DNA from 4 places in the Streptomyces sp. NPDC056452 genome. Region 1 is predicted to be linked to each of the others. Evidence: riboswitches for the same ligand, from Rfam matches in the RefSeq annotation. Region 1 holds a riboswitch; each other region holds the start of a gene.
The links. Region 1 has a riboswitch for cyclic di-AMP ahead of ACFQ6X_RS04585 (C40 family peptidase). Riboswitches for the same ligand answer to the same signal wherever they lie in the genome.

Region 1 (3,311 bases):
GAAGTGAGCCGGGCGACCGTCGGACTACCGGCCGCCGCACGGGCGTTCCTCGCTCTTCCCCGCACGGCCACGCTGACCACCCTCCGCCCCGACGGGACCCCGCACGTCACGCCCGTCCGCTTCACCTTCGACGCGTCCGCCGGCCTGGTCCGGGTGACCACCCGGGCGGGAGCCCGCAAGACCCGGAACGTGGTGGCCGGCGGCGCGGCGGCCCGTGTCGCGCTCTGCCAGGCGGACGGCTTCCGCTGGCTCACTCTCGAAGGCCGGGCCGCCGTCACGGACGACCCCGCGCGCCTGGCCGAGGCCGTCCGCCGCTACACCGTCCGCTACCGCGCGGCCCCGCCCGCCCCGCCGGACCTGGTCGTCGTCGAGATGCCCGTCGACCGCGTCCTGAGCCTCAATCTCTGAATCCCCGTACAGAAAGCGAAGTGACACCGCGATGCCCACCCTTCCCGTCCTCGATTCCACCCTCCACTACCGCGAGTGGGGCGACCCCGACGGGCTGCCGTTCGTCTTCCTCCACGGCAACCCCACCTCCTCCCACCTGTGGCGGAACGTCCTGCCGGGCGTGACCGCGCCCGGCCGCCGCCTCCTGGCCCCCGACCTCATCGGCATGGGCGACTCCGGCAAGCCCGACCTCGCCTACTCCTTCGACGACCACGCCCGCTACCTCGACGCCTGGTTCGACGCCCTCGGCATTGCCGAGGCCGTCCTCGTCGGCCACGACTGGGGCGGCGCGCTCGCCTTCGACCGCGCGGCCCGCCTCCCGGGCAGCGTGCGCGGCCTCGCCTTCACCGAGACGATCATCAAGCCGCTGGTCGGCAACGAATTCCCGGCGGCCGGGCGGGAGTTGTTCACTCTCCTGCGCACCCCCGGGGTGGGCGAGAAGATGATTCTGGAGAACTCGCTGTTCATCGACGGGCTGCCGGACACGCTCGCCACCCCACTGGACCCCGCCGATCTCGAGGTCTACCGCCGCCCCTTCCCGACCCCGCACAGCCGACGCCCGATCCTGGCGTGGACACGCATGATGCCGTTGGACTCCGAGCCCGCCGATGTCGTGGCCCGCATCGAGCGCTACGACGCCTGGCTGGCTGCCAGTCCCGAAGTCCCCAAGCTGCTGGCCGCGTTCGATCCGGGCCCCGGCGCGATGACCGACCAGGGGGCCGTCGCCTGGTGCGAGGAGAACATCGCGGGCCTGGAGGTCTCCCGCCACGGCCTGGCCGGCCACCACTCCCCGGAGGACCGCCCCGCGGAACTGGCCGCGGCGATCAACGCCTGGGCCGACGGCCACGGGCTGGCGCGCCTGTAGGTGTCCTCGAACGCGGCAGTGCCGTCACCGTCGGCCACCCGAGCCATGGAACCCTCGGCACGCCGCGAGCCCGGCGAGGTCTTCGAACAGTTGTCGCGTCAACGGCTGCGCCGATGCCCCCCGAGGCCGGACACGCCCGATGCGCAGATCAATTTTCCTCGCTCGTTCGGCGTAGGCCATCCCCCTCACGGGGGACAGCTCAACTTGCGCAGCCCGCGCGGACACTGAGTGGAATTCACCGTTCCGCTGCTGGTACGAGGCCGGTCACGCAGCGTCGCCCCAGCTTCCGTCCCACCCCGTCCACCCGAACGGATCAGTCGTGATGACTCTCACATAACGACCTTCACCGCGGAAATCCGGCGGTCCGTGAGTAAAGATCCCTGGGACGACAAGCCCCCGCCACCGCGGCGGGGCGGTCCGGGCGGACGCCGAGTCCTGCCGCTGTCCGGATGCCTGGTCGACAGAAGTGGATCGGCAGGAGTGGAGGACCCGAGCACAACGGGCCGACGGGATATCCCTTCGACCCTCGGGGTGAAGCCGCCAAGTGCGGCCGGGCAACTTCGCCAGCCCGAACCCGACAGGTCATCCTTCACAGGCGGCTGACGAAGGGTTGCGCATGACTGCGCAGGTTCATGTCCCGTCTCTTTTCGCCCGGGTCGGTACGGCCTCGGTTCTCACATTCGCTGTAGGCACCACCATGCTCGCCCCCGGCCTCGTCAACGAGGCCGAGGCCGCTGCCCATTCGACGAGGGCGCTCGACATCGCCGCCTCGAAGAAGGGGTCGCCCTACAGGTACGGCGCCAGCGGCCCCCACCGCTTCGACTGTTCGGGCCTCACGCTCTACTCGTTCAAGAAGGCGGGCAAGAAGCTCCCCCGCACGGCCCAACAGCAGTACAACAAGACCCGCCACATCTCCTCGTCGCAACGGCGGCGCGGCGACCTGGTCTTCTTCCACGCGGGCCGGAGTGTCTACCACGTGGGCATCTACGCCGGCGGCGGCAAGATCTGGCACTCGCCGAAGACCGGGGCGGTGGTCCGGCTGGAACGGATCTGGTCGAAGAGCATCTGGTACGGGCGGGTCCGCTGACGGCCGCCCCCGGCTGACACCTCCGTCGGGCCGTCCCTGCGGGTCCCCTGGTGGCCGGCCCTGCCGCGTCAGTGCAGCAGCGGCCCGGTCACCAGCACGAGGCCCAGCGCGGTGAGCGCCGCGCCGCTGCCGCCCTCGATCGCGCGGGCGGTACGCGGCCGGCGCAGCCAACGGCCGAGACGGTCCACCAGCAGGGCCACGGCCGGGAACCAGAGGAGCGCCAGCACCACGACCACGGCCGCCAGCAGCAGGGTCCTGGGAAGCGGCGGCTGCCCCTCGGGGACGAACTGGGGCAGCAGGCTGAGGAAGAGCACAGGCGCCTTCGGGTTGAGGGCGTTGGTCAGGAAGCCCTGGCGCAATGCCCGCACGGGCCCCAGCTTCGCGGCGGGCGCCTCCTCCGCTGCGGAGGCGTCCGCGGCCTGCCGCCTGAGCGCGTGCAGGGCGCTCACCCCCAGGTAGAGCACATACGCACCACCGAGCAGCTGCACGGTGCGGAACAGGACGGGCATCGCCACCAGCACCGCCGCAAGTCCGGCGACGGCCAGCGCGGTGTGCACGAGCAGCCCCCCGGCGACGCCCAGTGCCGCGGCCAGGCCGGACCTGCGCGAAGCGAGGGCGTTGCGTACGACCACGGTGAAGTCCGCGCCGGGCAGGGCGACCATTCCCGCGGCGACCGGGACGAAAGCGAGCAGTTGTGCGTCCATGGGTACACCCTGACCCGGCCGGCCCTTTAGCGTGTACTTGCAATCTTCTGGGTCTGCCAAAAGGAATGCTTTATGTACGATCCGACGCGGCTGGCCGCACTGGTGGCGGTCGCCGAGGCCGGTTCGATCACGAAGGCGGCCGCGAGGCTCGGCTACACCGCGCCCGCCCTCTCCCAGCAGCTCGCGAAACTGGAGCGGGAGGCCGGTG
Region 2 (3,311 bases), on a different contig from region 1:
GTTGATGGAGCTGGCCATCACGGCCACCACCACCTCGTCCGGCGCTATTTCGGGCATCGGGACGTTGCCGACATGGAGGGATTTACGTACGTCCTTGTCGGAGACCCCGTCGAACATGCCGAGATCCTCGGCGCGGAGGTGCGCCGCCAGATACTCCCCCGGGAGCTCCGTATTCTCGATTTCCTCCGGGCCTGCCCCTCGCAAGATGGCCTCGGTCATTGCATCCATTCCAGCCTCTCCTCTTCGATATGGCCAAGTCGTTCAAGGAAGTGGTACGGAGCTCGGCGCATCCATCGACGTTGAAAAGGCTATGCAATTACTGCGGTACGCCATACCCTTAGGGGCCCCCTACAAGAACCCCAGGAGGGGGGATACCCCACCCCGACGGCAGTGAGCACACCCCTTATGGGCCCGGGGTTCCGTACCCCTGGACGCACGGCGCTCCCAAGGCCCCAGGGACCGCCCGCGCACAGCCGGTCAGCGACATGGCCGAGTCGGGCAACGCCCGCCCGCCGCGCCAACCCGCTCTTCGGGCCGGGCCGTGCAGGCTGCCGGCGCGCGCCTCGCTTGCGGTCGGCGGGTCGGGGCGGCAGGGTTCCTGGGTGTGGCCACTCTGCTGATCGTGCATCACACGCCCTCGCCCAACTGCCAGGCGCTGTTCGAAGCCGTCGTCTCCGGTGCGACGACGGAGGAGATCGAAGGAGTCAGGGTCGAACGGCGCGCGGCGCTCACCGCCACCGCTTCCGACGTGCTCGCCGCCGATGGCTATCTCCTGGGGACCCCGGCGAACCTCGGCTACATGTCCGGCGCCCTCAAGCACTTCTTCGACCAGGTCTACTACCCGTGCCTGGACTCCACGCGCGGCCGCCCCTTCGGCTACTACGTGCACGGCGGCAGCGACGTCACCGGCGCGCTGCGGGCCATGGAGTCGATCACGACCGGCCTGGGCTGGCGCCGTACGGCCGACGCCGTGACGGTGACGGGCGAGCCGGCCAAGGCCGACATCGAGGCGTGCTGGGAACTGGGAGCGACGGTCGCCGCCGGGCTGATGGGCTGAGGCGGCGCGCCCTCCAGGGCGCTGCTCGGCCCGGCTGCGAGCTCCGGATCACGCCATGCCGGGCCGGGCCTACCGTCCGCCGCTCAGTGCGGCCGCCAGGTGAGCTTGCCGCCGCCCACCCATCGCACCGTGGCGGGGTCGTCGAGGTCATGGACGGTGATTCCGGCCGCGGTGGCGATGAAGAGCACGTCCGTCATCGCCGTCGCCCTGCCGACGATCTCTCCGTTGATCTCCACGATGCGGAACGGCGGATCTCCCGGCTGAACGGCCAGGACGGTGATCGGCGGGTTCGAGGGGCGAGGGCTCGCGCTTTCGGTCATGCGTGGATCGGTTCCACACGGACGGCTGCGGTATGCCCAGGAGCGGCATCAATGAGCTGTATGCCTGATTTGGTCGTTTTTAGGGATTAATCCCGTCATTCATAAGGCCCATATCGTGCGGCCCGTGATCTTTCGCCACAGCGCAAATCGCCCTTAACGGACTCCGTGACCAGCGTCACCTGTCGCGCCGACGACGTCGTGAGCCGCCGGCCGGTTCCCTTGTGCGCCAAGAAAGTTGGCTTCGCGGTGTGGGCTCGATTACATGAATTTCCATCATTCGATCTTGCGAATGAATTGTGATCACCAATTCAGGGCTTGTTCCTTTCGCTATTTCTCGCCTACGGTCACCCTCACTCCGGATGGAACGCCGAATCCTGCCGCCGTCCGGTAACCCGACCACTCACGTACGGCAGGAGCGGGGGACCCAGGTAAGCGCCGATCCGGTTTCCGGAGCGGCTCGGGGTGAAGTCGCATTCGCGTGCGACCGGGCATCTCCAGCCCGAACCCGACAGCTCACTTCGCAGGCGACGGAGAGGAATTCACCATGCCCGCAAAGGGTAAGCACCGTCGTTCCAGGACCAGTTCGCTGACCCGCGGCATCATCGCCGTGAGCACGGGCGGAGCCGCTCTGGCCCTCCCCGTGATCGGTGCGACCGGCGCCTTCGCAGCACCGGCCCAGCCGGTCGCCATCGAAAAGGCGTCGACGTCGACTGCCGTTTCCGCAAAGGGAATTGCGGCCAAGAAGTCCGCGCCCGTCACCTATTCCGTGATCTTGGGCGACTCCCTCGCCAAGATCGCACGCGGACATTCCGTGAGCGGTGGCTGGCAGGAGCTGTACAAGGACAATCGCGCGGCTGTCGGCGACAACCCCGACCTGATTCGCCCCGGTCTGAAGCTGACCATCGGCGCCAAGGCCGAGAACAAGGCCGCGAAGGCGGGCAAGGCCGAATCCAAGGCCTCCGACGCTGCGGACCGCGCCGAGAAGAGCGCCGACCGCGCCGACCGTTCCGAGCGCACGAGCACGAAGCTCGCCGCCCAGGGCGCGCCTGCCGCCGCTCCCGCGGCCCAGCCGGCCGCGTACACGAACGACCTCGACGGCTGGATCAAGGAGTCGCTGGCGGTCATGGCCGAGCACGGCATCCCCGGCAGCTACGACGGCATCCACCGCAACATCATGCGTGAGTCCTCGGGCAACCCGCTCGCCATCAACAACTGGGACTCGAACGCCGCCGCGGGCATCCCGTCCAAGGGTCTCCTGCAGGTCATCGACCCGACCTTCGAGGCCTACCACGTGCCCGGTACGTCGACCGACAGCTACGACCCGGTCGCCAACATCACCGCCGCGTGCAACTACGCCGCAGACCGGTACGGCTCGATCGACAACGTCTTCGGAGCCTACTGACACACGGCCGTGTGACGGCTGAGCACGATCGACGGGTGGTGCGGGTTCGGACGAACCCGCACCACCCGTCCGCGTGTCCCGGCCTCCTGCGCCGGTCCTACGACTTCAGGTAGTGCAGCACCGCGAGGACCCGGCGGCTGTACTCCGTGGTGCTCGGCAGCTCCAGCTTGTCGAAGACGGAGCCGAGGTGCTTCTCGACCGAGCTCAGCGACAGGTGCAGCCGCTGCGCGATGGCGGCGTTGGTGCGGCCCTGCGCCAGTTCCTGGAGGACCGTGCGTTCCCGGGGCGTCAGCCCGGCCAGCGGATCGCTGTGGGTACTGCGGAGCACCAGCTGCCGTACGACCTCCGGGTCGAGCACCACACCTCCCGCCCGGATCCGCTCCAGCGCGTCGAGGAACTCGTCGACCTGCGCGACCCGGTCCTTCAGGAGGTACCCCACTCGCTCGGCGCCCCCCGACAGCAACCGGGCCGCATAGGCGCGCTCGACATGCTGGGACAGCACCAGCACGCCGACCGCCGGCCACCGCTCGCG
Region 3 (3,311 bases), on a different contig from region 1:
ATCGGCATCAAGCTGCTGATCCTGGTCGTGATCCTGGCGCTCGTCTATGTGAAGCGCGATGAGGAGAAGGTCGACAAGGGCGCGTTCATGGCGGTCGGCGGGCTGACGGTCGCCAACATCTTCATCGCCACAATCTGGACCTGACCGGGCAGCCCTGCGGGCCCGGCGCATGCCGGGCCCGCAGGCGGTTCCGTCCTTCTTCGTGCGCTCCGTGCTGTTACGCCGGGCGCACGCTGCCGTAGATCGGCATGTAGTAGATCGACTCCTCGCGCACGTTCGCGCCCGGCTTCGGTGCGTGGATCATCATCCCGTCGCCCTTGTAGATGCCGACGTGGCTGATGTCGTCGTAGAAGAAGACCAGGTCCCCGGGCTTCAGATCGGCGGTGGCCACCCGGGTGCCCACCTCGACCTGGTCCCAGGTGGTGCGGGGCAGGTCGACGCCCGCCGCCTTCCACGCGGCCTGCGTCAGCCCGGAGCAGTCGTACGAGGACGGGCCCGTCGCCCCCCAGACGTACGGCTTGCCGATCTGGTCCCGTGCGAAGGCCAGGACCTTGTCCGCCTTCGACGCGTAGCTGCTGTCGGAGCCCGTGCCGGTTCCGGTGTCCGCCTCCCCCTTCGAGGCCTCCTCCGCGGCCGCCCGGTCCGCCTCCGCCTTCGCGGCGGCGGCCTGCTGGCGCGCGAGCTCCTCCGCCTTGCGCCTGGCCTCCGCCTCCTTCTTGCGCTCCAGCTCCGCGAGCCGCGCCTTCTCCTCGGCGGTCAGCTCCGACAGCAGGGTGCGCGCCTCGGCCAGCTTGTTCTGCACCTGCTGCTTGCTGGTGCGCAGTGTGGTCTGCGATTCCGTGAGCGTCTGCAGGCTCTTCGTCGCCTCGACCCGCTTGGTCGCCGCCTCGCTCTGCTGCGTACGGAAGTCGGCGACCGCCTTCTGCTGCTGGCTGGTCATCCGGGCCATCAGCTGGTCCTGGTCGAAGTACGACTGGGGGTCGTCCGCGAGGAAGAACGTGGCCGTGGGGGCTATCGCTCCGCTGCGGTACTGCGCGGCCGCGTAGTTGCCCAGTTCCCGGCGCGTCTCGTTCAGCTTGTCGGCGCGCTTGGCCGCGGCCTCGAGGAGCGCGTCGACCTTGGAGCGCTGCTGGGTGGAGGCCGCCTTCGCCTTGTTGTACTCCTGGGTCGCCGTTCCCGCCTGGCGGTAGAGATCGTCTACCTTCTTCTGCACTTCCTCGATGCTGGGCTTGGGCTCCGCCGGGGCGGCCGTCGCGCTCTGTGTGGAGAGCAGGGTGACGGACGCGAGCGCCGCCGTCGTGAGACCGACGGCGGGGGAGCTGGTGCGCACACGGGTGCGCGGTTTGCGATGCGACGCCAAGGCCGGCATCTCCTTCCGTGGACCGCCTACCGGGTTAGCTGTCGGGTTCGGGCGGAACGGAAGGCTGCCCTACGGTCCAGCGGGACGGACCGATTCACCCCGGTGCTGCGTGTGGGTCCCCGGTTCCGGACTCCTGTGCGGGAGTGACGGATTCGGCGAGGGTGCCCGCGCGGCGTGGTTCGCCTCAAGGGGGTAACGGTCACCCGTCGGAGCACGCTAGCCAACCCGTGTGCCCCTGTGAAGGTTGATGGTCGATATGCCCGATACATTTCCGTGACCTTTCTGGATTGACCGGCCCCGTGGCGGGAAGTACCTCCGAATCCCTACGCACTGTGGGTGATCCGTCTCGGTGCGCGCACGGATCGGGCCCTCGTACGCAATGCGGCCCCGGGGTGTCGGTGCGGCCGCCTAGACTCGTCAGGCGATGAGCAGCCTCTTTGACGACAGTTTCCTGACCGGCCTCCAGCAAGCGGACGAGGGCCCCCCGCCACCCCCCGAGGACCACGCACCCGAAGCGGTGCCGGAGGACCTCTTCGGGGGCGTCTTCGACGGTCCCCCGCCGCCGCGCGAGGCCTACTACCGCGACGGTGCCCCGCGCCCCGTCGTCGACTCCGCCGCGCTGCTCGACGGGCTGAACACCGAGCAGCGCGCCGCCGTCGTGCACGCGGGTTCCCCGCTGCTCATCGTCGCCGGAGCCGGCTCGGGCAAGACCCGGGTGCTGACGCACCGGATCGCCCACCTGCTGGCCGAGCGCGGGGTGCACCCGGGGCAGATCCTCGCGATCACGTTCACCAACAAGGCCGCGGGCGAGATGAAGGAGCGCGTCGAGCAGCTCGTCGGACCGCGCGCCAACGCCATGTGGGTCATGACCTTCCACAGCGCGTGCGTGCGGATCCTGCGCCGCGAGTCGAAGCGCCTCGGCTTCACCTCGTCGTTCTCGATCTACGACGCCGCCGACTCCAAGCGGCTGATGGCGCTGGTCTGCCGCGATCTGGACCTCGACCCGAAGCGCTACCCGCCGAAGTCGTTCACGGCGAAGGTCTCGAACCTGAAGAACGAGCTGATCGACGAGGAGACCTTCGCGGGCCAGGCCGCGGACGGCTTCGAGAAGACGCTGGCGCAGGCCTACGCGCTCTACCAGGCGCGGCTGCGCGAGGCCAACGCGCTGGACTTCGACGACATCATCATGACGACGGTGCACCTGCTCCAGGCGTTCCCCGATGTCGCCGAGCACTACCGCCGCCGCTTCCGGCACGTGATGGTCGACGAGTACCAGGACACCAACCACGCGCAGTACACCCTCGTACGCGAGCTGGTGGGCCCGGCGGGCGAGGCCGACGCTCCGGGCGAGCTGTGCGTCGTCGGTGACGCGGACCAGTCGATCTACGCCTTCCGCGGCGCGACCATCCGCAACATCCTCCAGTTCGAGGAGGACTACCCGGACGCGAAGACGATCATGCTGGAGCAGAACTACCGCTCCACGCAGACGATCCTGTCCGCGGCCAACGCCGTCATCGAGCGCAACGAGAGCCGCCGCCCCAAGAACCTGTGGACGAACGCGGGCGCCGGCACCCGGATCACCGGCTACGTCGCCGACACCGAGCACGACGAGGCGCAGTTCGTCGCCGACGAGATCGACCGGCTGACGGACGCCGGGGACGCGAAGGCGGGCGACGTCGCCGTCTTCTACCGTACGAACGCCCAGTCCCGTGTCTTCGAAGAGATCTTCATCCGTGTCGGGCTGCCCTACAAGGTCGTCGGCGGAGTGCGCTTCTACGAGCGCAAGGAGGTCAGGGACGTCCTGGCCTACCTGCGGGTCCTCTCCAACCCCGAGGACACCGTTCCTCTGCGCCGCATCCTCAACGTGCCGAAGCGGGGTATCGGCGACCGTGCCGAGGCGATGATCGACGCCCTGTCGATGCGGGAGAAGATCTCCTTCCCGCAGGCGCTG
Region 4 (3,311 bases), on a different contig from region 1:
AGATCGGGGCGTTTGGCCTCGACGTGGTCACCGGAGGACTCACCGCGCAGGCGCCGGCCGATCCACGGGACGAGGTACTCGCGGGCCCAGGCCATGTCGTCGCGGCGCACTTCGAGTGCTCCGCGCTGTACCTGCGGGGGCCACACCTGGTCGGGGTCGGCCGGCACGTCGAGGCCGAGGACCTGGGCGGCGCGCAGCGCGACCCGGGTGTGTCCCTCCGCCGAGAGGTGCAGCCGGTCGTTGTCCCAGGCACGCCTGTCCTGCACGGACCGGAGCGACCACAGGTCCAGGACGGGGCAGTCGTAGCGGTCGGCGATGGACCGTACATGGGCGGTGTAGGTGGCGATCTTGCCCCGCAGGTGCCTGAGCACCGGAACGCCGCGGGTGTCGAAGCCGGTGGTGATCATGACGGTGCCGACCGAGCGGGTCAGGTCGGCGACCGCGCGCTCGAAGCGTTCGGCCACGTCGTCCGGGTCGGTGCCGGGCCGGATGATGTCGTTGCCGCCCGCGCAGAAACTCACCAGATCCGGTGCGAGCTCCTTGGCGCGGGGGACCTGCTCCTCGACTATCTGGTCGAGGAGGCGTCCGCGTACGGCGAGATTGGCGTACCGGAAGTTCCCGTGCGGGCCGTCCGCGGGGTCGGCCGCTGCATCGGGGAGAGGGAGCTGGTCCGCCAGAATGACCGCGAAACGGTCCGCCCAGCCGACGAGCGTCCCATCGGGGCCGGGGTCTCCGACGCCCTCGGTGAAGCTGTCGCCAATCGCTGCGTACGACCCGATGGTGCCTCGTCTTTTGTTTCTCGAATCGTCTGCCACAAGCGCATATCCTGCACCTTCGAATGTGACCTACGCGACCGTAATAAGGGGTTGACGGGTGGTGAGATAGACCACCCGGTCAGGTTTTGGTAAAGCCGGAATAAGCAGAGGGGCGGTGCGCCGCCGCGCACCGCCCCTCGTGAGCTCACCGAGCCGCCTGATGACGTCAGATGGAGACGCCGTGCGAGCGCAGGTAGGCGATCGGGTCGACGTCCGAGCCGTAGCTCGGGCCGGTGCGGACCTCGAAGTGGAGGTGCGGGCCGGTGGAGTTGCCGGTGGAACCGGAGAGGCCGATCTGCTGGCCGCCGGTGACGGTCTGGCCGGCCGAGACGCCGAGCGACGACAGGTGGGCGTACTGGGAGTACATGCCGTCGTCGTGCTTGATGACGACCTCGTTGCCGTACGCACCGCTCCAGCCCGCGGAGACCACGGTGCCCGGGCCGATGGACCGGACGCTGGTGCCGGAGGCGGCCTGGAAGTCGGAGCCGGTGTGGTAGCCGCTGGACCAGCTGGCACCGGCGACGCGGTACTGGGTGGAGACGCTGCCGTTGGCCACCGGGGTGGTGTAGCCGGAGCTGTTGCTCTCCGAAGCGCCGGTGGAGTCGGCGGTGTTGGTGGCCGTCGACGCCTTCTCGGCCGGAGCGGCGGCCTTGGGGGCCGACTCCGCCTTGGAGGGGGCGGCCTTCGGGGCGGCCTTGGAGGGGGCTGCCTCCGCGTGGGAGCCGGACGCCTTGACGCCGAGGGTCAGCTTCATGCCCGGGAAGATCAGGCTCGGGTTGCCGCCGACGACCTCACGGTTGTCCTTGTACAGCTTCTCCCAGCCGCCCTTGACCTTCTTGTCGGCTGCGATCTTCGCCAGGTAGTCGCCGGCGACCACGGAGTAGGTCTTGGGGGCGCCATGCTTCTTCGCCACGGAGGCGGCCGGCGCGTGGTGCGCCGCGCTGGCGGCCGCGGGCTTCGCGGCGGGTGCGGACTGCTCCGCGGCGAAGGCGCCGGTGGCGCCGATCAGCGGAAGGGCGAGGACGGCGCCGCCGGTCCCTGCGGCGAGGACGCCGCGGGAGATCGGGCTGGCCTTCGTACGACGGTGCTTACCCTTTGCGGGCATGGGGAATTCCTCTCCGGCGCCTGCGAGGTGAGCTGTCGGGTTCGGACTGGAGATGCCCGGCCGCGCTGAGCGCGTCTTGACCCCAAGCCGTTCCGGATCACTCCGGTCGGCGGCTTACCTGGTTCCCCCGCTCCTGCCACACGTGAGTCGGTGCGGATTCCGGGCGGCGGCAGGATTAGGCGTTCCGTCCGGATTGACGGTGACCGTAAGCGAGTCAGGACGCCGGGAACAAGCCACCGGTTGCGTACCGGAATGAGCGGTTCAATTCCGGTTCCGAATTCCGGTCACACTCCGTGGATTACGGATCTTGGCTTTCCGCGTGGCGTATGGATTACCTCCCGGCAGTTTCGCCACACACCGTCACGGATATGATCCCGCTCACCTGTCGCATCCCATCTCCCGTATAAGCGGGGCATGTTCTGCTAAATACACCAATACGGACATGTCATGGTCGCGGGCGGCCGGTCGACCGGCCGCGAAGGCACCGGAGGGCGAAACGATTGCCCGATGAATCCATGTCGTATCGTCGCGGGCGTGCCCCTGTCGGCGAGCGGCGCCGACGCCCAGACACTCCAGGAGTCCTTGTGACGCAGCAGCTGCCAGAGGTTCCGTCGACAGACGCCGAGCTGACCGGTGTCCGCAACTTCCGCGACGTGGGCGGCCTGCCGACCACGGACGGCGGCAGGGTGCGCTACGGGCGCCTCTACCGCAGCGGCCACCTCGCGCACGCCACCGAGACGGACACGGCATTCCTGGCCGGACTCGGCCTGCACACGGTCTTCGACTTCCGCAATGCCGCCGACCACAAGCTCGACGGCCTCGACGTGGAACTTCCCGGTGTCCGGAATGTCAGCATTCCGCTCTCGGACCCGGCCGACGGCGCCGAGTTCTGGCGACTGGTGCGCGACGGCAACATCCAGCAGCTGCGCTCGATCCTCGCCGACGGCAAGGGGACGGCCCGCATGATCGCGTCGTACCGGTCGATCATCACGGACCGCACCGCGGAGCACAGCAGGGTGCTGCACGCGCTGGCCGAGGACAGCGTGCCGGCTCTGATGCACTGCGCGGCGGGCAAGGACCGGGCCGGTCTGTCGATCGCGATCTCGCTGCTGGCGGTCGGCGTCGAGAAGGAGGCCGTCGAGGCCGACTACCTCAAGTCCAACGATGCGCACCGCCGCTACAAGGTGCGGCGCAGCGACACGTCGTCGGCGGGGATGTCGGACGAGGTGATGGAGCTCCTCAACCCGCTCTTCGGTGCGCACTCCGACTACCTCGCCGCCGCCTTCGCCGCGATCGAGGAGACCTGGGGCGGTACGGACCGCTACCTCGGCGAGGGGCTGAAGCTCGCGCCCGAGACCCGCGAGAGGCTGCGCGAGCGCCTCGTCGAGGAG

Region 2: linked by a shared signal. The riboswitch ahead of ACFQ6X_RS31800 (transglycosylase SLT domain-containing protein) and the one ahead of ACFQ6X_RS04585 (C40 family peptidase) in region 1 are both predicted to bind cyclic di-AMP.
Region 3: linked by a shared signal. The riboswitch ahead of ACFQ6X_RS15925 (NlpC/P60 family protein) and the one ahead of ACFQ6X_RS04585 (C40 family peptidase) in region 1 are both predicted to bind cyclic di-AMP.
Region 4: linked by a shared signal. The riboswitch ahead of ACFQ6X_RS28625 (peptidoglycan DD-metalloendopeptidase family protein) and the one ahead of ACFQ6X_RS04585 (C40 family peptidase) in region 1 are both predicted to bind cyclic di-AMP.

The regions. Positions count from the first base shown of each region.
Region 1 is NZ_JBHTRI010000003.1:172,171-175,481, forward strand. It holds gene ACFQ6X_RS04570 (NAD(P)-dependent oxidoreductase) at 1-7, shown strand, start outside; gene ACFQ6X_RS04575 (pyridoxamine 5'-phosphate oxidase family protein) at 4-408, shown strand; gene ACFQ6X_RS04580 (haloalkane dehalogenase) at 401-1,312, shown strand; cyclic di-AMP (ydaO/yuaA leader) riboswitch at 1,753-1,926, shown strand; gene ACFQ6X_RS04585 (C40 family peptidase) at 1,929-2,399, shown strand; gene ACFQ6X_RS04590 (LysE family translocator) at 2,468-3,103, opposite strand; gene ACFQ6X_RS04595 (LysR family transcriptional regulator) at 3,176-3,311, shown strand, end outside.
Region 2 is NZ_JBHTRI010000043.1:49,419-52,729, reverse strand. It holds gene ccrA (crotonyl-CoA carboxylase/reductase) at 1-228, opposite strand, end outside; gene ACFQ6X_RS31810 (flavodoxin family protein) at 605-1,057, shown strand; gene ACFQ6X_RS31805 (hypothetical protein) at 1,141-1,377, opposite strand; cyclic di-AMP (ydaO/yuaA leader) riboswitch at 1,733-1,917, shown strand; gene ACFQ6X_RS31800 (transglycosylase SLT domain-containing protein) at 1,922-2,779, shown strand; gene ACFQ6X_RS31795 (response regulator transcription factor) at 2,877-3,311, opposite strand, start outside.
Region 3 is NZ_JBHTRI010000013.1:171,002-174,312, forward strand. It holds gene ACFQ6X_RS15920 (hypothetical protein) at 1-144, shown strand, start outside; gene ACFQ6X_RS15925 (NlpC/P60 family protein) at 218-1,369, opposite strand; cyclic di-AMP (ydaO/yuaA leader) riboswitch at 1,368-1,528, opposite strand; gene pcrA (DNA helicase PcrA) at 1,785-3,311, shown strand, end outside.
Region 4 is NZ_JBHTRI010000034.1:85,972-89,282, forward strand. It holds gene ACFQ6X_RS28620 (SGNH/GDSL hydrolase family protein) at 1-815, opposite strand, end outside; gene ACFQ6X_RS28625 (peptidoglycan DD-metalloendopeptidase family protein) at 982-1,920, opposite strand; cyclic di-AMP (ydaO/yuaA leader) riboswitch at 1,925-2,083, opposite strand; gene ACFQ6X_RS28630 (tyrosine-protein phosphatase) at 2,505-3,311, shown strand, end outside.